3 regions of the Heyndrickxia sp. FSL K6-6286 genome follow, and region 1 is predicted to be linked to each of the others. Evidence: riboswitches for the same ligand, from Rfam matches in the RefSeq annotation. Region 1 holds a riboswitch; each other region holds the start of a gene.
What was found. Region 1 has a riboswitch for S-adenosylmethionine ahead of MHI39_RS26035 (5-methyltetrahydropteroyltriglutamate--homocysteine S-methyltransferase). Riboswitches for the same ligand answer to the same signal wherever they lie in the genome.

Region 1 (8,298 bases):
CCAAATATTATGGACTCTTCTACAGCCTGGTTATTAGTCCAAGCTATTATCAATCAATATGGAGAGAAGAAAGGAAAAGCTATTCTTCACGATCTAGTAACAAATGTTGGTCCACATCTTGAAAGTTCTGGATCAGGTCCTATTAAGAAAGTTCAGGCTGGGGAAGTGGCTGCGGGTTTTGGACTTCGTCACCAAGCAGTAATTGCAAAAGAACAAGGGGCACCAATTGATTATATTGATCCATCTGAAGGAAATTTCTCACTGACTGAATCTATTGCTGTGGTGAAAAAGGATGATAAAACAACAGATTTAGCGATGAAAATGGCAGAGGTCATTGTTAAGGAAGGCAGAAAAGAGTTAATCAACAATTATCCAGTTGCCCTTTACGAAGGAGAAACAATTAGTGATATACATAAACCTGCCCACACAAAGAAATTTGAAAAACCATTAACTGTTGAACTATTAAAGCAGCATCAAGAGTTTTTCAATTCAGCGAAGTAAAAAAATAGGGAGAGATGGACATGTACAATTATAAACTAATAACACCAGGTCCTTTAACCACTACAAGCACGGTTAAAGAGGAAATGCTATTTGACCGTTGCACGTGGGACAATGATTATAAATCCATTACGCAAAAAATTAGGGCGCAGCTTCTTGAATTGGCAGTTGCTGCTGAGGATGAATATACGGTTGTGCTTATGCAAGGGAGCGGTACGTTCGCAGTTGAATCCGTCATGCATACAGCCATTGCAAATGAAGATAAAGCTTTAATCATCACGAACGGTGCATATGGTGAACGAATGATAAAAATGGCAATGTACATCGGCCTTAACTTTAAGGAGTATCGTGTACAATACAATGAGTACCCAATTGAAATGGAAATAAAGGCTATTTTAGAGGAAGATCAAGAAATTACACATATAATCATGGTTCATTGTGAGACAACGACAGGAATCTTAAATCCAATTGAAATGGTTTCAAAACTGTCGAAGGAGTTTGGAAAAACCTTAATTATTGATGCAATGAGCAGCTTTGGCGGTCTAGAAATCAATGTACCTGTTCTAGGAATTGACTATTTAATCAGCAGCGCAAATAAATGTATTCAAGGTGTACCTGGCTTTGGCTTTGTTATTGCTAAACGTGAGAAACTACTAGCATGTAAGGGGAACTCTCAAAGTCTATCATTAGATTTATATGATCAATGGGTAGAAATGGAGAAGGATGGAAAATGGCGCTACACCTCACCAACACATGTAGTGGCTGCCTTTTCTAAAGCAATTGATGAATTAATAGAAGAAGGCGGCATTCCAGCAAGATTTGCCCGGTATCAAACTAATAATCGTATGTTAAGAGAGAGACTTGCCAAGATAGGAATTCATGCCTATATTACAGATGATAAACAATCGCCGATTATTACAACCTTTCTTTTCCCAAATGAGAAATTCAACTTTGAAGAATTCTATTCCTATACAAAGGAGAGAGGCTTTGTCCTCTATCCAGGAAAACTAACCGATATAGATACCTTCCGCATTGGGAATATTGGTGAAATTTATGAAGAAGATATCCTAGCATTGTGTGAAATTATTGAAGAATATATGGGAGTGATGGTAAAGTGAATAAAATTGAAGGAGTAATTTTGGATTGGGCAGGAACAACGGTGGATTTCGGCTGCTTTGCACCAGTAAATGTATTTATTGATATTTTTAAACATGCAGGTGTTGATGTGACAATGGAGGAAGCAAGAGCACCGATGGGATTGCTTAAGATTGACCACATTCGTGCCATGCTGTCGATGCCTAGAATCTCTCATTTATGGAAGGAGAGATTTGGCAGAGAGTTTAATGAACAAGATGTAGAGAAATTATATGCTGAATTCGAGCCTGCACTCATGTCATCCTTAGCTGAGTATACAGATCTCATTCCTGAGGTGATTGAGGCCGTTCAAACTTTAAGAAGCCAAGGATTGAAAATCGGTTCAACAACAGGTTACACACAATCCATGATGGATGTTGTTGTACCTAATGCACACAAAAAAGGGTATAGTCCAGATTTTTATATCACTCCTGATGGTACCAATTCTCTGGGAAGACCTTATCCTTATATGATTTATCGAAACATTGAAGCATTGAAATTATCAGCATCCTGGAAGGTAGTAAAAGTTGGAGATACGACCTCAGACATAAAAGAGGCGGTTAATGCTGGCGTTTGGTCAGTCGGCGTCATAATAGGTAGTTCCGAAATGGGGCTAAGTTTATCTGAATATGATGCCTTATCCGAGGTAGATCAAGAGAAGGCCATCTCTAGAACAGAACAAACTTTTTTACAAAGCGGGGCAGATTTTACAATAAAAACAATGGGAGAACTACCTGAATTAATTGAAAAAATTAACAGTCTTATCTCGGAAGGTAAGAAGCCTAGTGCAGGTTTAACGTACTTAGTGGAGGGGATTTATTGAAATCAATATCAAAAAAGAATAAGATATTTATTTTATTATTTATAATGCTTTAATGTGTTGCTTGCTTCTTTGATATTAAATATAAAGGATTATTCTTCCAACTACTACCTAATTCGATTCAATCATATTTAGCCGGTTTTTTTTAATAACCTCTTTTGTAAAATTAATTTCTTTCCTAGCTAGCCTTGATGGAGAAGCTCTGATGAGTAATAAAAGGACCGGGCATTTTTTGCCCGGTTTATCTTATGTAAGTGAAACTATTGTCCCCAGACCTCTTTTGCGATACGTACTACATGGCGTAATTTACTCCATTGTTCTTCTTCTGTTAGGATATTTCCTTCTTCAGTAGAAGCAAATCCACATTGCGGACTCAAACAAAGTTGATTAATATTCACATATTTTGTTGCTTCTTTAATCCGTCCTATAATTTCATCTTTATCTTCGAGTTCAGGAGTTTTAGATGTGATGAGTCCCAATACCACATGTTGATCTTTAATGAATCGTAATGGTGTAAAATCTCCAGATCGTTCATTATCATATTCTAAGAAGAAGGCATCTACATTAACACGTGAAAATAACTCTTTTGCAATGGGTTCATATCCACCTTGATACAGCCAGGAAGATTTGAAATTTCCACGACAAATATGCAGGGTAATTGCCATATCCTCGGGTTTGTTGGCTACAGCTTCTACAGTAATATCAGCAAATTTTTTCACAAGCTCATCCGGATCGAATCCTTGTGATTTTATTTTATCTCGGAAAGCATCACTGAACAATGCTCCCCAGCTTGTATCATCTAATTGTAAATAGCGGCAACCTGCATCATAAAATGTTTGAATGGCATCTTGATACACTTTAATAATATCGTTAGCTACCTCATCAAATGAAGGATATGAAGGATTATTTAAATATGGTTCACTTCCAACTACACCCGAGTAGAAAATCATATTAGGGCCTGGAATTGTAATTTTCGCAATATGATCACCGGCAATGCTTTTCAAATACGTGAAGTCTTCTAAAAAAGGATGATCCTTAGGGAAACTTAATTTCGAATCAACTGTATATGCTTCTGCCTTATTCATCGCTCCATTAAATGCACCAGTGATGTCTATTTCATAAACACGAATCCCCTCAATAGCTCTGATAAAATCTAAGTGCCACCATCTTCTTCTGAATTCACCATCTGTCACTGCCGTTAGTCCTACTTCTTTTTGCTTTTCAACAATTCTAGCAATCTCAATGTCTTCTAATGCACGTAATGCTTCCTTCGTTATTTGGCCATTCTTATATTGAGCCCTGGCATCTTTAAGTGCTTGTGGACGCAAGAAGCTCCCAACATGGTCTGCTCTAAATGGTGCTTTCTTAATTGTATTAATCAAATTGGACAACCCCTCTAAAGTTAAATTAGTTTTTTTCTTAGCTTTTTCAGGGTACAAAAAAACCCTTCTTAAAAAAGAAGAGATTAAAATCATGGATAATTACTCTTCTTATCTTCAAGCAAAACGCTACTGGAATTAGCACAGTACAAAAATGTCTGTTGCTGAGATATCTCAGGGCCAGTCCCTCCATCTCTCTAAATAAGAAAGTGACAAATTTAATTATTAATTATCAATTTACCTGTATATTCAGAGAATGTCAATTTTCCGGTGCGAATAAGTATGATGGAACTCATATTCATCATATGGGAAGGGGCTTTTATTGAGGGAAACGTTATCTCGGTATACAAATAATCAGTTTATTCAAGAAGAAAAGGAAAGAACTATTAGTGGACTCCTGCAAAATTATCATATTCATAATCAAAGAGAGGTCATATAGTAAAGAACATTTTAGTTGTGATGAGTGGTTTTGTTTATTTATATTAATATAATTTTTTGGAGTCGACGATCGATTATGACTAGAACCATTCCGATAAATGGAGCCAAAAACAGGTTAAATGATGTGGATTGTTTCTCCATTTTTTACGTAATTTTAGATATCTTATCACTCTCATACAATAGTGATATTTAAATCTATAAATAATAGTGATATACTATAATTAGGAATGAATTGATACAGAAAAGGTGTGTGTGATCAGGTCGCGCCTTGGCTTGCTTGTTACGCCGAAGAAGGAGCGTCTACATCCTTTTTTGCAAATCTAACGGTATAAGGGACGATAAAAATGAGTAACAGACAAACTAAAACAGACGTTATCTTAATTGGTGCCGGAGTCATGAGCGCGACTTTGGGATCATTACTGAAAGAATTAGCACCGCAATGGGAAATTAAAGTATTTGAGAAACTAGCAAATCCAGGGGAAGAAAGCTCTAACGAATGGAATAATGCGGGTACAGGGCATTCTGCACTGTGTGAGCTTAATTATACAACTGAAAAAGCTGATGGATCTATCGATATTACGAAAGCGATTAAAATCAATGAGCAGTTTCAGCTTTCAAGACAGTTTTGGTCTTATCTTGTAAACCGTGAACTGATTCATAATCCACAAGACTTTATCATGCCAATTCCTCATATGAGTCTAGTCCAAGGGGAAAAAAATGTAACGTTTTTGAAAAAGCGTTTTGAAGCGCTTTCAAATAATCCGTTGTTTCAAGGAATGGAATTCTCTGATGATCCGGATAAACTAAAGGAATGGATTCCACTTATTATGGAAGGTCGTACCGATAATGAACCAATAGCAGCAACCAAAATTGACTCTGGAACAGATGTTAACTTTGGTGCTTTAACACGCATGTTATTTGACCATTTAAAGAGTCTAGACGTTGAGATTAACTATAAGCACACGGTAAAAGATATTAAACGTACAAACGAAGGCTTATGGGAAGTGAAAGTACACAATATTGAAAGCGGTAGTACTGAATACCATACAGCTAAATTTGTCTTTATCGGCGGTGGAGGCGGAAGTCTACCATTATTACAAAAAACCGGAATTCCCGAATCTAAGCATATCGGAGGCTTCCCGGTCAGTGGCTTATTTATGGTTTGTAATAATCCTGAAATTGTTGAACAGCATCATGCAAAGGTATATGGTAAAGCGAAGGTTGGCGCACCTCCAATGTCTGTTCCACATCTTGACACACGATATATCGACAATAAGAAATCATTGTTATTTGGACCATTTGCCGGCTTTTCACCGAAGTTTTTGAAAACGGGTTCAAACTTAGATTTAATCCTTTCTGTAAAACCTAATAATGTATTGACGATGTTGGCGGCAGGCTTCAAAGAGATGGCATTAACAAAGTATCTAATCCAGCAAGTATTGTTATCGAATGAAAAGCGTTTGGAAGAGCTAAAAGAGTTTATCCCGAATGCTAAACTTGAGGATTGGGATATCGTCGTTGCTGGACAACGTGTGCAAGTAATTAAAGATACGGAGACAGGCGGTAAAGGTACACTACAATTTGGTACCGAAGTTGTTACTGCATCGGATGGTTCGGTAGCTGCATTGCTTGGTGCTTCACCGGGTGCTTCTACTGCTGTTCATGTTATGCTTGAAGTATTAGAAAAATGCTTCCCGCAATACATGATGGAATGGGAGCCGAAACTAAAAGAAATGATCCCTTCTTATGGTATGTCTTTAATGGAAAATCCAGAGCTTTTACAAGAAATTCATACCTCAACAGCACAAGCACTTGGGCTAAGTCAACAAGAATTAGCTTATAGTTAAGAACGAATAAAGAATCTTTGATCTATCATTAGATTAAGGATTCTTTTTTTGTGTTTAGAGAGGTAAAAATTTATGATGAAGAACATTTGTGTGAGTTTAATAGTTGGTTTTGTCGTGCTAGAGGATCATTGTCTTTCATAACCGAAATAAAGTAAGTTATTTTAGAAGTTTTTGTTAACCTTTTAGGGATTGAAACGTTTTAATGGTGGGAGGTCCGAAATGAATGATTCCATGATGGGAAAAAAACTTAACGAAGTACTAAAATTTGTTTACTCTTATCTATTAAAAATGGGTGCTTCAAAGGAAGATGCAGAAGATATTATTCAAGATACTGCATATAAATTCTTACAATATATTGATTCTGTCGGAATTTCTAATGTACAAAGCTGGCTGTTTAGAGTAGCAATTAATCAATATTATGATATGACCCGAAAGAATTCTAGACGGAGAGAAATTTTATTGTTCAACTTACAAGAATTATTTGAGGAAGAGACGCCAGAAAAATTACTTTTACAAAGTGAATTAGAGAAAGACATCCATGAACTGTTAAACAAATTAAAACCGAAGCATCGTCAATTACTTCTTCTTAAATATAGTACCGGATTGAAAATAAATGAAATAGCAGATCTATTAGGTATGAAAGTAGGATCGGTTAAGACAATTCTACACAGAGCCAGGTGCGAATTTATTGAACAATATAGGAGGTATGGTAATGAATAAAGAAAATGAATTTTTACCAAAAGATTTAGAGTTTGAGAAATTAGTAAAAAAGGCAAAGAGACGTTCAATGACAAAAATGGTGTTGATTTCATTAATTATAAGCTTAATCGTATTTACTGGTTTATATCTTATGGGTGATAAGATTATGAATATGAAAATAGAAAATGAATTTATAATGGATTCAACTTGGAATGAGATTTTAGGAGCAAATGTTGAAGAAGTAAAGGGAACAACTTATAACTATTCTCCAATATCAGCAACAGCAAAAACAAAATTAGTTAAGAAAGTTGGAGGGGTTCCAATACCGTGGGGGGAAAAAGAAAGAGTCTTTACTATTTTGGGAACGTCGAGATTGATTACGGATGTTCCACCGAGATCAGGTAGTATAAGGGATGAACGTATCCCTTTATATTACCAAGGAGAAAGAGTCATTGAATTCTATCACCCAGACGTTATATATAAGGAGATTTTTGATGATAGAGATTTGTTGAATCAAATTGATGATAACAAAGTTGTTGAAATGGCATTTTCATTTAATAAGGGATATTCAATCGAAGAAGTTGAGAAAATTTTTAAAGATCAATTAGCATGGTATTGGGTAGATACCTATAGTAAAAAGGATACAAAGGAGTATAGCAAGTTAAATGAAGAGAATTCAAGTGGATACACCATAAATGGATTTGAAGCATATGGATTTAAATATAATAATCGTTCAGCATCTACTTTTATATCTAATCTTCAATTGATTAGATCAAAAAGTGGAGAGTATCAAGAGGAAGCAACTGAAATTTATAATAACATTACGAATAACGGTAGGGATAAATTGACACCCAAGAACCTTAAAATTATTGGTGTCGTAGTTACAGGAAAACCAAGTGATTTAAAAAAGTATAATGACACATCTATCATTCGAGGTGCTATGTTAGGGGCAACAACCGATCAGTATTAAAATGATAGAAAAAGGGTTTTCCCTTTACAGAGAGGAAAGCAAATGTATCCATTTTACAATGGATTAGTATAGGAATTTTTGGTGGAGCAGAATTCCAAACAAATTCATATGAGGGTGTTATAATAAGTATTTGGAAAGTATAAAGCAATGCTATCCAAATACAAAAATTTATTTTAACTATTATATTTTTTATTTCAATATAATAATAGGAGGCTCTTTTATGAATGTTTTAGTTGTTAAAGCAAATAACCGCCCAGCAGCAGAGGGTGTTTCCAGCAGAATGTATGAAACTTTTATGGACGCATTAAAAGGTGCGAAAAATTTGAATGTGACTACATATGATGTATTCGCTGAGGATACACCTTATTTTGGTCAAGATATATTTAATGCTTTTGGAAAAGTGAATAACGGTGGAGAATTAACTGATGTGGAACAACGTCTCTTAAACGCGAAACAAAAAGCAATGGATGCGTTATCTGCTGCAGATGTAGTTGTATTTGCATTCCCATTATG
Region 2 (8,298 bases), 500 kb from region 1:
ACATTTTGTATTTCTTGGCTTGTTTATGATGTAACAGGTTCAAAAATGGCGATGGGAGGGCTGTGGCTTGTAAGTATAATCGGCCAGTTAATTGTACAGTTATTTGCTGGTCCATTTATTGATCGCTGGAAACGAATAACGATGATGAAACTATCAGAATGGTTAAGAGTATGTACTTACTTATTCGTTTTTATTTTTTGGGTGCTTAACCAAAACTCAGTAGGGATTTTATATATTTGTTCATTTATCAGTTCGATTGTTGTTTATGATTCAGCAGCAAGTGCCTTAATTCCAAAGTTAGTCAATAGTGATCATCTAGTGAAAATCAATGCAAGAATATCTGGACTCGTTCAGCTGATGAGATTCCTTTCCTTACCTATTGCTGGATTCATAATGGGGAATATAGGAAGTGTGAAAAGTCTACTCCTTATTATAATTTTATATAGCTTTTCTCTAAGTAGTTTATATTTCATTCATGAACCAAAAAGTCGAGTTTCTCGCAAACAAACATGGATGCAACAATTCAAGGCAGGAATCCAGATCTATCAACAGTATAAGATCCTCCTTTTATTAGGGTTATTAGTATCGGTTACTAGTTTTGGAGTTTTTGCCACACAAGCAATGTATCTTCCCTATGTATCTGAAGTATTAGATGGTTCCTCCTTTGAATATAGTCTGTTTGCTGCTGCATTTCCATTTGGTTATATCATTGGGACGTTTATTGTAGGGAAGTTGAAGCAACCAAAAAAATATTTATATGTAGTCATGAGTTCCTCCTTATTTATTGGTGGTTGTACCTATATAGGTTTAGGTTTAACAAAAGCAATCATCGTCGCCTTATTGATTGAGACAATTGCCGGAATCGTCATGCCATTTTGGAATGTTTTTAGTACCACGCTATATCAGCGGCTTGTCCCTGAAACAATTTTAGGTCAGGTGATGTCCGTCCGTTTTCTTTTAACAAAAGCAGTTGTTCCTTTAGGGATTGTTTATGGGACTTTCGTTGCTACAAAAATTAGTCTACCCTTTTTATTTTTATCGATTGGAGGAATTATTTGTTTCGTCTCTGGATTGGGTTTATGTTATCTAGTTATGTATTCTTCAAAACGCGAACATGTAATCCAGTGATTTATGGTATTGGCAAATAGCTGTTCTTCTTTTCATTGTGGGGAATATAAATTTTATAGTGGGATGTGGAAGGAGGATAGATGAAAATTACTCATGTTTGAAATAACAAACATTAACTTAGATCATATAAAAATTAACTCTTCGGATCATGGAAGTTCAATTTCTTTCGGTTCAACAGTGATGATTGGCAAGAGAGTATATGCAAAGAAAAATCAAGCATTTGGTCAAAATGTAGCTGATTCTATCATTCATATTACTCCAGTTAGTATGACTATTGACGATGATATTGAGGATATGTTTAGTAGCAAACATTCGTTATAAAAAACATGGTGTTTGCTAGATTATTCCTTCCTAAAAGGGGGAGATTCGATGATATTTGCTCCAGTTACAATTAACTTTCAAACCTTAAAAGTAAATTCCCTTGATCATTCTGCAGTGTTAAATATGGGAACGAATCAATATTTAGATGTTTTTGTTTCATATAAGAGAAATCAAGGAATTGGTGAACAAAATGGTGATTTTGTTCAAATGCTACTACCAGTTTCAGCGGTAGCTGATTCAGATATTCTCGATTCACCATCGGTCAAAAATAGTCTTATATAAGGCTGTTGCCTTATAGTTTGTTGCCTTTGTAAAAGCCTAACTGCCGGCTTTTACACCCATAAAGGATTCAGCAATTTTAATGGAGTTTGTAGCTCTTTTGAAATGAAAAGCGCAGCGGTCTTCAGATGATAGTTATTTACTAAAACATTACTAAACTGCAAAATTGTTTAAGGAAAGAGCCAATATAAATGACAGAAGCTTTGAGAGTGGTTATCAATGTTCTTTTTCACACCAACAGTTGTAAATATGCTAGGCTTTAAGATTAATTCAGTGGATAATTCATCTGTAATTAATGCTGGCCCCGTTCAAGCCATTGACCAGTTTACTTCATATAAGCGGAACCAGGCATTCGGAGAACAGAATGGGGATTTTTCTTTAATGAATCTCCCCTTATCCTCTGTTGTTGATCCGGATATTAGTGATAGTGCAACTGCCAAAAACAGTTTTATTTAGTATATGGATGTGTAAAAGCACGATAATGAGTGCTTTTACACATGAAATATACTCTCAAGTACAACCAAAGGATCATAATATGGTCTTCCGAATTCGCTACCGGTATAGTAGAATTCAGGATTCTCCAGATAACTAAATAATGTGTTTTCCTTTTTTATTTCCCATTTTAACTGTTCTTCTTCAGTGTCAAACTGATATGATGCGGACCGTGTTGGTGTTTTGTATTTAACAGATATGGAGGCAATCGTTTCTCTATCCTTTAATATAAATATAGTCGGGTCGCCCTTTGAAAAAGCAGTAAACTCTAAGGAATCGAAAGCTGCGCGAACAGTCAAGTGACCTGCGTTTACAACAAGCCCTCTTTCTCTAAAATAATCTTCAAAGGCATCTAAAAAATCCTGAACTTTTTCTTTCAATATCGGTTGAATATTATTCTCCAATAATTTACTATTTAGTTCTTTTATTTTATTTAATTCGAATGTTAATTTTTCTAAATCACTTTTGCTCATGATTATCAAGCTCCTTATGATTGTTAAATATATTTTACCAAAAATTCTCCTCCATGATGTTATTTGTCTCTAATAGAATAGGTTAAGAATAAGAGAACCTTTCATGACACCGAGATAAGAACTACAAACTTCATAATAACACTGAACCTTTTATTAGGAGAAAAGCCGGCAATAGGGCTTTGCAAAGCAACAAACTATCTGAACAGCTTTTGGTTCAAAGGAAACGAGTCTTGAGGCATTGAAAATGATTGCATCTATTTGATACATACTAAATTTTTTTATGTCTATTGGTTCATTATCCATGAGTATGCATAATGTATGAATGGAGGTGGGGAAAGTGGCATATGAAATTCATGTATCAACAGCAAAACGCCGTTTGACATTGTTGAATGCCGGAAGAGTTGTCAAAACCTATCCAATCGGGGGGGGGAAGATGCTGACCCCTACACCTAAAGGGGTATATACAATCATCAATAAACAGCCAAATCCAGGAGGTCCATTCGGTATCATGTGGATGGGATTATCGAAGCCGCACTATGGAATACACGGGACTAATAATCCTGCCTCAATTGGGAAGCTGGTTTCACATGGGTGTATTCGAATGTACAATAAGGATGTTCTTTCCCTTTCGAAAATTGTTCCGATAGGCACTAAGGTGAGGATAAGCCGAAATTAGTGGTTAAAAAGTATCCACTAGGTCGAGTCCACAGACTTCATTCAAAAAAATTATTTAAGAAAAATAAAAAAAGATATTGACTTATATTATATTTCGGAATATTATTGAACATAATTAATTGAACAAAAATTAAATAAAATGACTATTACTTATCCAGAGAGGTGGAGGGACTGGCCCTGCGAAGCCTCGGCAACGGGTTTGCTATTTTGCAAATACCGTGCTAATTCCTGCAAGCTGATTGTTTTATCAGCTTGAAAGATAAGAAGTAGAGCGGTTAATATAAACCCTTCTTCTTATCTGTGTGCGGATAAGAAGAAGGGTTTTTTTGTTCTTGAGAGGAGAATACAACATGATTAAGTTTGAAGGTGTAAGTAAGGTTTTCCAGTCAAAAGGCAGAGAAGTTGCAGCTGTGCAGGATGTCTCCTTGTCGATTGAAAAAGGGGAAATATTTGGGGTCATCGGCTTCAGTGGAGCCGGGAAAAGTACCCTACTTAGGCTGGTAAATCTATTAGAACGACCAACAACTGGAAAAGTGATTGTCAATGATCAGGAAAATTTATCGCTTACAGAGAAGGAACTCAGGATGATGAGGCAAAGAATTGGAATGATCTTTCAGACCTTTAATCTATTTAACTCCCGAACGGTGTTTGGAAATGTTGCTTATCCATTAAAACTTGCGAAAGTGCCAAAACAGGAGATTAATCGTAGAGTAACAGAACTATTACAATTTGTAGGATTAGCAGATAAGGCGAAGTATTATCCTGAACAATTGTCTGGTGGTCAGAAACAGCGGGTAGGTATTGCAAGAGCACTTGCTACATCCCCAGATATTCTTATCTGTGATGAGGCTACCTCTGCATTAGATCCAGAAACTACTAGTGATATTTTGAATCTGTTAAAAAAGGTAAATGAAGAGTACAATGTGACCATTCTATTAATCACCCATGAAATGCAAGTCATTCGCAATATATGTGACAGAGTAGCAGTGATGGAAAACGGAAGGGTCATAGAGGAAGGATCGGTTTTTGATATTTTCACGAATCCAAAAACACAAACAACTAAGAATTTTATTAGTTCTGTTTTAAATGACAAAATCTCTTCTAAACTATTTGAAAAATTACGATCTAACCCATTAAGTCGCTTATACAGATTAGTTTTTACTGGGGAAGAGACAAGTAAACCGTTGCTTTCTGATATTGCGAAGTCCTATCAAGTAGATGTTAATATCATTTACGGCAATATTAGCGAGTTACAGGAAGTGCTTTTTGGCCAGCTTATCGTTGAATTACAAGGGACAGATCATGAAGTTGATAAGGCAGTGAAGCATTTAGAAAGATTTGTACAAATAAAGGAGGTTACAACTCATGCAAGTTGATTGGAGTACATTTTGGCCCAGAGTAGTGCAGGCATCGGGTCAAACAGTGACTATGGTTATTTTTACATTAATCTTTTCAACAATCATTGGAACGATTATTGGTTTACTCCTTTTCGTCACTCGAAAAGGCAATATTTTAGAAAATAAAACGGTATCTACTATCTTAAATATTTTAATAAATATTATTCGACCGATTCCATTTATTATTTTTCTCGTTGCCATTAGCCCAATTACTAGGATGGTGATGGGGTCAACCATTGGAACAGCTGCAGCTATCTTTCCGATGACAATAGCAGCATCCTTCGGAATTGCACGTGTGGTCGAAAACAATCTTGTATCCATCGATCCGGGAATTATAGAAGCAGCGAAGGCCATGGGGGCAGGTAAGCTACAAATTATCTTCGGGGTATTAATTCGTGAAGCCTTGGGTCCACTAATTTTAGGAATTACCTTTATCACCGTTGGATTAATTGATTTTTCAGCCATGGCAGGTACAGTAGGCGGCGGTGGCCTTGGAGATTTGGCGATGACCTATGGTTATCAACGCTTTGATACGCAAGTGATGATTGTGACAGTTGTGTTATTAATTATTCTTGTACAAATTGCTCAATTTGTTGGCAACTACTTAGCGAGAATTTTCCTTCGTAGATAAAAATAAAGCAATGATAAAAACATCATAAGAAAAGAGGAAATATAAATGAAAAAATCATTTTTACTAAGCATTATTGCAGTAATCACTCTTTCCCTTCTTGCTGCATGTGGCAAAGAAACTAGTGGAAAAGATAGTAAAGTCGTGACGATTGGAGTGACAGGATCGGACGGACAAATGTGGGATATTATTAAGGAAAAGGCAAAAAAAGAGGGTATAACAGTTAAATTGAAGGAATTCTCTGATTATACGATTCCAAATCAAGCACTAGCCGATGGAGATATCGATCTGAATGCCTTTCAGCATATAGCTTTTCTAAACCAATTTAAAGAAGAACATAACCTAGATATTACACCAATTGGAACTACACAAATCGCACCTATGGGAATGTTTTCTGATAAATATAAGAATCCTGATGACATCCCGACTGGAGGAGAAATTGCGATTCCTAACGACCCGTCAAATCAAGCACGTGCTCTATTATTATTACAATCAGCAGGTCTAATTAAATTAAAGGATGATTTTGGTCTATTTGGTGACCCAAGTGGGATTGTAGAAAATCCAAAGAAGCTTAAGATTACACCAGTTGTGGCGCAACAAACACCTCGTGTTCTAAAAGATGTTGCTGCATCAGTCATTAATAATGGGGTGGCCGGCCAAGCTGGTCTTAATATTACAAAGGAATCTATTTATCTCGAGGATCCAAATAGTGATTCGGTAAAGCCATATATTAATATTATTGCTGCACGAACAAAGGAAAAGGATAACAAAATCTATAAAAAAATTCTTGAAATTTATCATAGTAAGGAAGTAGAGGAAGCAATCAAAAAAGATACAAAAGGTGGATCAATCGTGGTTGATATGCCAATTAAAGATCTTGATGGGATTATTAAATAAGGACTAGTCGATTTTTTTAGCATTCACTACCTTTAATTCTGATTAAACATATATGAAAAACAAGAAATAGGAAGGGGAAAAATAATGACAATACAAACAGAAAGTTTAAGAGAAAGTATTGTAAAAAGCATTGAGGATTCAAAGGAGCTATACATTGAGGCAAGCCATAAAATTCACGAAAATCCTGAAATAGGAAATCAAGAGTTCTTTGCAGCAAAGACATTAACAGCTATTCTTGAAAAAGCTGGTTTCGAGGTAACTCGTAATGTTGCAGGGCATGAAACAGGATTTGTTGCACGAAAATCTTCAGCTAAAAAAGGACCTCGAATTGCATTTCTTGCCGAATATGATGCTTTGCCAGGCTTAGGTCATGCTTGTGGTCATAATATCATTGGTACGACAAGTGTAGCAGCGGGGATTGCCTTAGCTGAAGTAATTGATGAAACAGGTGGAGAAGTAGTAGTATTTGGGACACCAGCGGAAGAAGGAGGGCCAAATGGCAGTGCAAAAGGAAGCTTCGTTAAACATGGATTATTAGAAGGAGTTGACATTGCTTTAATCATTCATCCTTCTGGAAAAACAGGTATCACGACACCTTTTCTTGCTGTAGATCCGCTAGATTTTCATTTTTATGGAAAGGCAGCCCATGCATCTGGTTCGCCTGAAAAGGGAATTAATGCGTTGGATGCTGTTATCCAATTATTCAATGGAATCAATGCATTACGCCAGCAATTACCTACAGATGTGAGAATTCATGGTATCATTACACATGGTGGAGAAGCTCCAAATATCATTCCTGAATATGCATCTGCTCGATTCTTTATCCGTGCAAGTACATGGAAGCGTGCTGAAGAAGTATCTGAGAAGGTACGAAATATCGCTCAAGGAGCAGCACTTGCGACGGGAAGTACAGTAAAAGTTGAACGTTTCCAAAATGAGGTTCATGATTTCGTCATCAATGATACGCTCGATGAAGTAATAAAGAAAGAACTTGAATTACTAGGTGAAGTGGTATCGACAGAAAAGGAAAAAGGGATTGGATCTTCGGATGCTGGAAATGTTAGTCATGTTGTTCCGACCGCACATCCATATATTAAAATTGGCCCTGATGATTTAATTGGCCATACAAATGAATTTCGGGAATGTGCTAAATCAGAACTCGGGGATAAAGCATTAATTACGGGAGCGAAAGCATTGGCCTTTACTGGATATCAAATTTTAACAGAGCCTGGCTTACTGGAAAAAGTCCGTGCTGATTTTGAGGCACAATTAAAGAAGTAAGAAATGAACATTGAATATACTAATCTCTCGAGAGAGTAAATAAAAACAAAGGTGTAGGACATTTGTCTTACACCTTATTTTTATTGAAAATTAGTTTAGAGTTCCTTCAGAAATTATGATAAGATAACTTAGCTATAATATTTTTCTAAAACTATTTTTTCAAATATCGTTGCTATTTAGGGAATGTTAAAACGAATAAAAAGTTTGGAAGACCGACAAGTCCTTTCATTCCAAAATAGCCTTTTTGGAAAGGAAATATTAAGTAAATTTTGATTATTTAGTTGATTTTCTGGAGGAGAAACATTTGTCAAAGAAAGAATCATTTATGTTTGTGATAGCAGTTGGTTTTATGCTTTTTGCCTTGTTTTTTGGGGCGGGAAATTTAATATTTCCAGTTATGTTAGGTCAATCTGCGGGTTCTAATATTTGGCTAGCGAATGCAGGTTTTATTGTTACAGGAGTTGGTCTGCCATTACTAGGGGTATTGGCATTAGGTTATTCTGGGAAAAGTGATCTGCAAGCTTTGGCAAGTAGAGCACATCCTGTTTTTGGCCTTATTTTTACTACCGTGCTTTATTTAGCTGTTGGTCCACTATTTGCTATTCCGAGAACAGGAAGTGTTTCCTTTGAAATAGGTGTAAGACCATTTTTACCTGAAGCTGTTGGTTTTCTTCCATTATTAATCTTCACGATTATTTTTTTTGGAATGACCTGTTATTTTTCGATG
Region 3 (8,298 bases), 1.5 Mb from region 1:
TGTTGAGTCAGTTAAGACAGTTTCTGAATTATATGCACCTGTAAGTGGTAAAGTAGTTGCTGTGAATGAAGAATTAAGCGATAGTCCAGAATTTGTTAATGAATCACCATATGAAAAAGCATGGATGATTGTTGTTGAACCATCTAATATTGGTGAATTAGATGATCTTATGACTGCTGAAGCATATGAAGAAATGATTAACGAAGACTAATAAATAGATAAAAAACTAGGGTTGTTTCCGAGTAACTTGGGACAACCTCATTTTTTTATTTATACCTTTATCAATCTTAATTTTTTCTTGAAAAATTATAGCCAAGTATTATAAAGGCTATATTATAAATATAGAAATTCACAAGAGGACGATCATAATGAAAGAATGGACAAAGGAAGAGATTACAGAAAATACAAGGAAGATCAAGCAACTAGCATTATACTTTTATACACCTTTATGCGGGACATGTCAGGTAGCGGGGAGAATGCTCGATATTGTGGAAAATTTAGTACCACAGTTTGAATTTAGAAAAGCTGATTTAAATTATATGCCAGAAATGGCTGAGAAGTATTCAATTGAGAGTGTCCCCTGTTTATTAGTATTTCAAGAGGGAATTTGTTTGGAAAAAATATATGCTTTTCAATCGGTTACTCATTTGTATGAGCTTTTAAAACAAATAAATAAAGATGATTAAAACATTTCTGAATAGACCATTTACTTTTTCTCCTCACGCGATTATGATTATTTAGGGTATCGAAATAATCGGGTGGGGGATTTTTTTTATGAAATGGGCAAATAGGTGGAAACAGCAATGGGGAGGTTATAACTCGAATATAAGAAATGCCATTTATGGAAACGTTTTTACGCAAATTGGTTTGGGTGTTTTTATGGTCATTTACAACTTCTATATTCGTGAACTCGGTTTCCCAGATCAGATGAATGGGCAGGTCATCTCAATGACATCCCTGGCAACAGCCATTATTCTGATTCCAGCAGGAATATTAAGTGATAGACTGGGAAGGAAAAGAGTTATAATATATGGATTAATTTTTACAGGAGTTACATTATTTCTTCGAAGTATTATTGAGCCAAGAACACTTCTCCTTATGGCAGCTTTTTTAACTGGTTTAACCCAAGCATTTATACAAGTTTCATCCGTTCCTTTATTGGCTGAAAACTCTACAGCTGAACAACGTGTCAAACTGTTTTCACTACATTTTGGATTGATGACAGCTGCTAATGTGATTGGAAATATATTTGGGGGAGTACTTTCTGACTTACTTGAATGGATCTATAGTCCGATTATTAGTATTCGGATTACTTTAATAATTGGCGCAGTTATATTTTTGATCGGAATATTGCCAATAATGAGACTGAAGGAAATGAAAACAGATGTAAACAACGATAAAAATAATAATAAGCGCTTCATTTCATTCAAAGAACAAAAGGAAAGTCTTAAATTAATCATCTTTTTTGCCATTGCACAATTATTAATCGGTTTTGGTGCAGGACTTGTAATCCCTTATTTAAATTTATACTTTGCTGATCGATTTAATGCTTCAAATACAACGATTGGATTTATTATTTCGATGGGGCAGGCAGCAACCGCCATCGCTATGTTTATTGGTCCATTTGTAGTAAGTAAAGTAGGGGAGGTTAAGGCAGTTGTCTTTTTGCAATTGGCTTCTCTCCCATTTTTATTATTAACGGGATTTACTCATAGTTTATTACTTGCAGCAATTGGGTTTTTATTCAGGCAGGCTTTAATGAATGCAGGAAATCCAATTCAAATGTCATTAATGATGTCTAAAGTTGATAATTCAGTGAAGGGTCTTGCAAACTCTGTCAATCAAATGGTATTTAATTTAGGATGGGCGTTGATGGGGCCAGTTTCAATGGGAATTGTTTCACGAAATGGTTCTTATAATGGCTACGCCATTGTTTTTTCAATCACATGTTTTTTATATTTAGTGGGGTCGATCTACTTTTTTATTGTCTTTAAATCTTTTGGAAGCAAAAAAGATCATCCTCCTATTTCAAAAGTAGTATAAATACTTATGACAAATTTCTTGGGAAATAAATAGATAATGATTTTATTCGACAAGAATTTTTTATGTATTTTATATCTTGAAAAAATTGTAGAACGATAGATAGAGGATTTTCTATTCAAAAAATGAATAAGTGTATAAAAGATAAACGAGAAATGGGTGATCTTTGTGGATTCATTTTTTGAAAGACTGATTCAAGAGTTGGATAATCGAAAACATTTGAATGCCTTATTTCCAAACCGTCCTATTATGATAAAATTTGTTTGCGATAAAGAGGAATGGGGATTGTATATTTCTAAAAATAGCTGTTCTATAATGAAAAAAGATATAGGCGAATCGAATTTAGAAATACATGCCTCCAAACCAATACTATGTCATCTTTTAAATGGTCATATTCGCTTAAGTCAATTAGTGAAAAATAACGAACTTACATTATATGGCTCCTATCGCTTATCACTTTTACTTGAATCGATTTTATGGCTAAGTAAAGACTATCAGATTGCATGAATGGAGAACTATATTTCTTGTGATTTTTTGTTGACAGTCATTAACCATCATGATAGAATGACTTTTGTACTAAATTAAGTCTTTGATATTGAAAGTTTAATAACGGGATTTTTTGTTTGAAAGATTAACAATTACATATATATGTGCTCTTATCAAGAGAGGTGGAGGGATGTGCCCTATGAAGCCCGGCAACCGTCAGATATCTGAAATGGTGCCAATTCACACAAAGTTTTTAACTTTGGAAGATGAGAGGAAGGTTTCATAATTATTCATGCCTTTCTGTCATTTTGCAGAAAGGCATTTTATTTTGCCCAGATTATTGGAATACTAGGCGTCATATACAAGTGAGGTGGACAGCATGATAACCGTTCAAAAAGTAAAAAAAATATTTTCTACAAAAAATGGAGAAGTTACAGCAGTTAATGACATTAACATTGATATAAATAAAGGTGAAATTTTTGGTGTTATTGGCTATTCAGGTGCCGGGAAAAGTACGTTAATCCGTATGTTAAATGGTCTAGAAATTCCAACCTCGGGTAAGATTCATGTAGCTGGGAAGGAAATTTCAAGTATAAAGGGTGCAGAGCTAAGAAAAGCAAGACAAGGCATTGGAATGATATTTCAGCATTTTAATCTTCTTTGGTCACGTACTGTTAGGGAAAATATTTCTTTTCCTCTTGAAATCGCGGGTGTATCAAAACAGCAGCGTAGAAAAAAAGTAGACGAATTAATTAAGCTTGTTGGATTAGATGGAAGGGAAGAAGCATACCCTTCACAGCTTAGTGGTGGACAAAAGCAACGTGTAGGTATTGCCCGTGCTTTAGCAAATGACCCTCAAGTACTTTTATGTGATGAGGCGACTTCTGCATTGGACCCACAGACTACAGATTCTATTTTGGATCTATTAGTGGATATTAATAAAAGACTTGGATTAACGATTGTGCTAATTACCCATGAAATGCATGTGATTAGGAAAATTTGCCATCGAGTTGCTGTTATGGAAAATGGTCAGGTTGTTGAGATGGGAAGCGTACTTGATGTGTTTAGAAAACCTCAAGAGAAAATAACAAAACGTTTCGTTAGACAACTCACAGAACCTGAAGATACCCATGAAACAGTACAACAACTATTAAATATGTATTCAAGTGGACGATTAGTGAAGATTACTTTTATTGGAGGTTCTGCTGAACAACCGATTATAACTGATCTTATTAGGAATTATTCTCTTTCTGTAAATATTATTCAGGGCAACATCTCACAAACACAGAATGGATCATATGGGACATTGTTCATTCATGTAGATGGTGAGGAAGAAGAAATAAATAAGGGATTAACTTATTTACAAAAACAACAGGAGATTGAGCTAGAGGTGATGAAGGCAGATGCTTGAGAAATACTTTCCAAACGTAGATTGGGTTTCTATGTGGGATGCCACTAAAGAAACTATATATATGTCATTCTGGTCCGTGATTGCAACATTTGTAATCGGAATATTATTAGGTTTGTTATTGTTTTTTACAGCGAAAGGAAGTTTATGGGAAAACCGTGCAATAAACACAATTATCTCAGCAATTGTTAATGTTTTTCGTTCGATTCCTTTCATTATATTAATTGTTCTTTTAATTCCATTTACTAAAACAATTGTCGGTTCCATAATTGGGCCAGAAGCAGCTTTACCTGCATTGATTATAGGTGCGGCACCTTTTTATGCAAGATTAGTGGAGATTGGTCTAAGAGAAGTCGATAAAGGCGTTATTGAAGCAGCGAGGGCTATGGGTGCCAAGATGAGTACCATTATATTTAAAGTATTATTACCAGAATCAATGCCGGCCATTGTTTCAGGTATAACTGTTACATCCATTGCTATTGTAGGGTATACCGCAATGGCAGGTGCAATTGGTGCCGGCGGATTAGGAAATCTAGCCTATTTAGATGGTTTCCAAAGAAATCGTACAGATGTTACTTTTGTAGCTACAATTATAATTTTAATTATCGTTTTCATCATCCAGATGATTGGAGATTTAATTACAAGAAAAATAGATAAGCGATAACTTCATATTAAAGAGGAGGAAATACAAATGAAAAAATGGTTAGGTATACTTTTTGCAGCATTGCTTGTGTTTGGATTAGCGGCCTGTGGTTCTTCAGATGAAAAATCAAAAGGCGATGGTAAAGAAACAACTTTAGTAGTAGGAGCTTCAAATACTCCGCATGCAGTGATTTTGGAACAAGCAAAGCCTATTTTGAAGAAAAAGGGCATCAATCTTAAAATTGAGAAGTTCACAGATTATGTTTTACCGAATAAAGCATTAGATGGAAAAGATTTAGATGCTAACTATTTTCAACATATTCCTTATTTAGAAAAACAAATCAAAGAATTTGGATATGACTTTGTAAATGCAGGTGGCATTCATATTGAACCGATGGGGATTTATTCAAAAAAATATAAATCTCTAGATGAACTTCCGGATGGTGCTAAAATATTAATGAGTAATTCTGTCGCTGATCACGGTCGTATTCTAACATTGTTTGAAGAAAAAGGCTTAATTAAGCTTAAAGATGGTGTAAATAAGGATGAGGCAACGATTAAAGATATTGCTGAAAATCCAAAAAAATTAAAATTTGATTATGAATATGATCCAGCCTTCTTAACTACAGCATATAATAATGGAGAGGGAGATGCAGTTGTTATCAACTCCAACTTTGCTATTGATGTAGGTATGAATCCGAAAAAAGATTCTATCGCCATTGAAGGAGACGACTCACCATATGTAAATGTGATCGCTGTACGTAAAGGTGATGAAAACAAAAAATCAATTAAAACATTAGTTGAAGTTTTACATTCTAAAGAAATCCAAGATTTTATTAAAAAAGAGTGGAAAGGGTCAGTTGTTCCAGTCTCAGGTAAATAATATAGTAAAAAGCTTCGGAATTTTTTTCCGGAGCTTTTATTATTGGCAAATCAGTTTCAAAAATATTTGGTGCGAAAAAGAGTCATATCGTGCGAATCATATTTAATTTCGTGCAAATCACAATTGTTTTTGTGCGAATCAGGGGACAAGAATAGAATTCGTGCAAATCAAGATGGATTTCGTGCGAATCAAGAAAATTTTGAGCGAAATGCCCCCTCTTTTGTGCGAATCTAAAAAGTTCATTCCTGTTTCCTATTATAAAGTGAACACTTCATACATCTCCTCGAAACTAGCTATTATTTTGAAGCATTTAAGATCATTATTAAGTAATTAATAAAGTTTTTTACCATGACTCATGAATATAGAAGGAGATGCTTTATTAATCCGCCATATCCTTTTTGTTAAGATAGAAAATCTTTGTTATCATAAAGACCGTAAACAAAAAATGGAAGGAATGATTCGTTATTAACTCTCTTGAGTTACAGTACACAAATGATATGGAAAAGGCGTTGCATGGGGCACATGGAGTCGGTTACGAGGTGTACAAACAAAAGCACAAAGTAAGAATGCTTGTGGAAAAAAGGAGAGAGAGGGAATACGTTCGTTCCCAGCGGATGGTTGCAGACCTTGGACGAAAAATGCTAAATAGCTTATAATAATGATAGCAAAAACCAGTGTATCAAACACTGGTTTTTGCCCATTTTAAAATACATAATATAGTGAATTAGAGAATGAAGAATGGTGGGAGGGAAAAAACTAAATAGAATGTGTGTACATAGGAAAGTCCTAGAGCAGACTTTCTCCTTTCAAGAAAGTCCCACAGCAGACTTTCTCTATTGATAATAATTTTAATTTGTTATAAGATTATAATGAGAATAAATTGAGAATGAGATTTTGAAATTTTTAATATACAACGGAGGTATAATCATGGCAGGTTCTACACTTATCATTAAAGATCTTCATGTTGAGATCGAAGGAAAAGAGATTTTAAAGGGCGTTAATTTAGAGCTTAAAGGTGGAGAATTCCACGCAATTATGGGACCTAACGGAACTGGTAAATCCACTTTATCATCTGCGATAATGGGACATCCTAAATATACAGTAACAAAAGGTAGTATTACACTAGATGGTAAAGATGTTTTAGAAATGGAAGTTGATGAAAGAGCACGTGCTGGTCTTTTCTTAGCGATGCAATATCCAAGTGAAATTAGCGGTGTAACAAATGCTGAATTTTTACGTTCTTCTATCAATGCTCGTCGCGAAGAAGGAAATGAAATTTCATTAATGAAATTCATTCGCGAGATGGATAAAAAGATGGAATTACTTGAAATGGATCCAAATATGGCACAACGTTATCTAAATGAAGGATTCTCTGGCGGTGAGAAAAAACGTAATGAAATTCTTCAATTAATGATGATTGAACCAAAAATTGCAATTCTTGATGAAATTGATTCTGGTTTAGATATCGATGCATTGAAAGTTGTTTCTAAAGGAATCAATGAAATGCGCAGCAGTGAATTTGGTTGCTTAATCATTACTCACTACCAACGCTTATTGAACTATATTACTCCTGACTATGTACATGTAATGATGCAAGGACGTGTAGTTAAATCCGGTGGTCCAGAATTAGCACAACGTTTAGAGGCTGAGGGATATGACTGGATTAAACACGAACTTGGTATTGAAGACGAAACAGTAGGGCAAGAAGCATAAAGTTAGGAGGACTTAACATGACTGTAGAAACAAATCTTTCAGTGGATCAGGACTATGTTCGCTCCTTCTCAGAAGGAAACAGTGAACCAGCGTGGTTTACAGAACTTCGAATTCAAGCATTAGCTCAAGCAGAAGAGCTACCTATGCCAAATCCTGATAAAACTAGAATTACAAGATGGAATTTTACTCAATTTACAAAGCATTCGATTGAAAGTGGTACGTATCAATCACTAGATGTACTTCCTGAAGCGGTAAAATCTTTAATCGATGTAGAAAATGTAAATAAAAACTTATATATTCAACATAATCAAACTCCTGCCTATGTGGCTCTATCAGAAGAGCTAAAAGAAAAAGGCGTGATTTTTACTGATATTTTGACTGCAGTAAAAGAGCATTCAGATCTCGTACAAAAATATTTTATGAAGGATGCAGTAAAAGTTGATGAACATAAATTAACTGCATTACATGCAGCACTTGTAAATGGTGGAGTATTCTTATATATTCCTAAAAATGTAGAAGTGTCTGAGCCGATTCAAACTGTTTATGTACATGATCACACAGAGGCACCTCTATTTAACCATGTATTGGTAGTTGCTGATGATAATAGTTCAGTAACATATGTTGAAAACTATATTTCAACCAATGATCAAGCAAAAGGAATTGCAAACATCATTACTGAAATTATTGCAAACGGTAATGCAAAGATAGAATATGGCTCTGTTGACAATTTGGCAGAAGGTGTGACAACTTATGTCAATCGTCGTGGAGTCGCTTATCGTGATGCCAATATCGAATGGGCATTGGGAATGATGAATGATGGCGATACGATTTCAAATAATACAACTAATTTAATGGGAGATGGTTCAACTTCTCATTCAAAAACAGTTGTAGTTGGTCGTGGAAGTCAAACTCAAAATTTTACAACTCAAATTACTCATTTTGGAAAAAATACAGAAGGCTTTATTTTAAAGCATGGAGTAATGAAGGATTCTGCTTCATCCATCTTTAATGGAATTGGAAAAATTGAGCACGGCGCATCTAAATCAGACGCGGAACAAGAATCACGTGTTTTAATGTTAAGTGAAAAAGCGCGTGGGGATGCCAATCCAATGCTTCTAATCGATGA

Region 2: it holds a riboswitch for S-adenosylmethionine, as region 1 does, so the genes downstream of both, MHI39_RS02395 (methionine ABC transporter ATP-binding protein) here and MHI39_RS26035 (5-methyltetrahydropteroyltriglutamate--homocysteine S-methyltransferase) in region 1, are expected to answer to the same signal.
Region 3: it holds a riboswitch for S-adenosylmethionine, as region 1 does, so the genes downstream of both, MHI39_RS06925 (methionine ABC transporter ATP-binding protein) here and MHI39_RS26035 (5-methyltetrahydropteroyltriglutamate--homocysteine S-methyltransferase) in region 1, are expected to answer to the same signal.

Annotation. Positions count from the first base shown of each region.
Region 1 covers NZ_CP152029.1:5,208,632-5,216,929, reverse strand. The annotation lists gene MHI39_RS26050 (extracellular solute-binding protein) at 1-501, shown strand, start outside; gene phnW (2-aminoethylphosphonate--pyruvate transaminase) at 522-1,616, shown strand; gene phnX (phosphonoacetaldehyde hydrolase) at 1,613-2,455, shown strand; gene MHI39_RS26035 (5-methyltetrahydropteroyltriglutamate--homocysteine S-methyltransferase) at 2,713-3,831, opposite strand; SAM riboswitch class I at 3,940-4,039, opposite strand; gene MHI39_RS26030 (malate:quinone oxidoreductase) at 4,614-6,116, shown strand; gene MHI39_RS26025 (sigma-70 family RNA polymerase sigma factor) at 6,336-6,836, shown strand; gene MHI39_RS26020 (anti sigma factor C-terminal domain-containing protein) at 6,829-7,785, shown strand; gene MHI39_RS26015 (FMN-dependent NADH-azoreductase) at 8,006-8,298, shown strand, end outside.
Region 2 covers NZ_CP152029.1:434,456-442,753, forward strand. The annotation lists gene MHI39_RS02365 (MFS transporter) at 1-1,128, shown strand, start outside; gene MHI39_RS02370 (hypothetical protein) at 1,222-1,449, shown strand; gene MHI39_RS02375 (hypothetical protein) at 1,498-1,731, shown strand; gene MHI39_RS02380 (spore germination protein) at 1,948-2,184, shown strand; gene MHI39_RS02385 (hypothetical protein) at 2,220-2,693, opposite strand; gene MHI39_RS02390 (L,D-transpeptidase) at 3,031-3,369, shown strand; SAM riboswitch class I at 3,516-3,634, shown strand; gene MHI39_RS02395 (methionine ABC transporter ATP-binding protein) at 3,719-4,744, shown strand; gene MHI39_RS02400 (methionine ABC transporter permease) at 4,734-5,396, shown strand; gene MHI39_RS02405 (MetQ/NlpA family ABC transporter substrate-binding protein) at 5,442-6,290, shown strand; gene MHI39_RS02410 (M20 family metallopeptidase) at 6,375-7,571, shown strand; gene brnQ (branched-chain amino acid transport system II carrier protein) at 7,876-8,298, shown strand, end outside.
Region 3 covers NZ_CP152029.1:1,409,226-1,417,523, forward strand. The annotation lists gene gcvH (glycine cleavage system protein GcvH) at 1-211, shown strand, start outside; gene MHI39_RS06910 (thioredoxin family protein) at 369-686, shown strand; gene MHI39_RS06915 (MFS transporter) at 775-2,043, shown strand; gene MHI39_RS06920 (hypothetical protein) at 2,209-2,547, shown strand; SAM riboswitch class I at 2,694-2,799, shown strand; gene MHI39_RS06925 (methionine ABC transporter ATP-binding protein) at 2,906-3,937, shown strand; gene MHI39_RS06930 (methionine ABC transporter permease) at 3,930-4,598, shown strand; gene MHI39_RS06935 (MetQ/NlpA family ABC transporter substrate-binding protein) at 4,626-5,459, shown strand; gene sufC (Fe-S cluster assembly ATPase SufC) at 6,387-7,172, shown strand; gene sufD (Fe-S cluster assembly protein SufD) at 7,190-8,298, shown strand, end outside.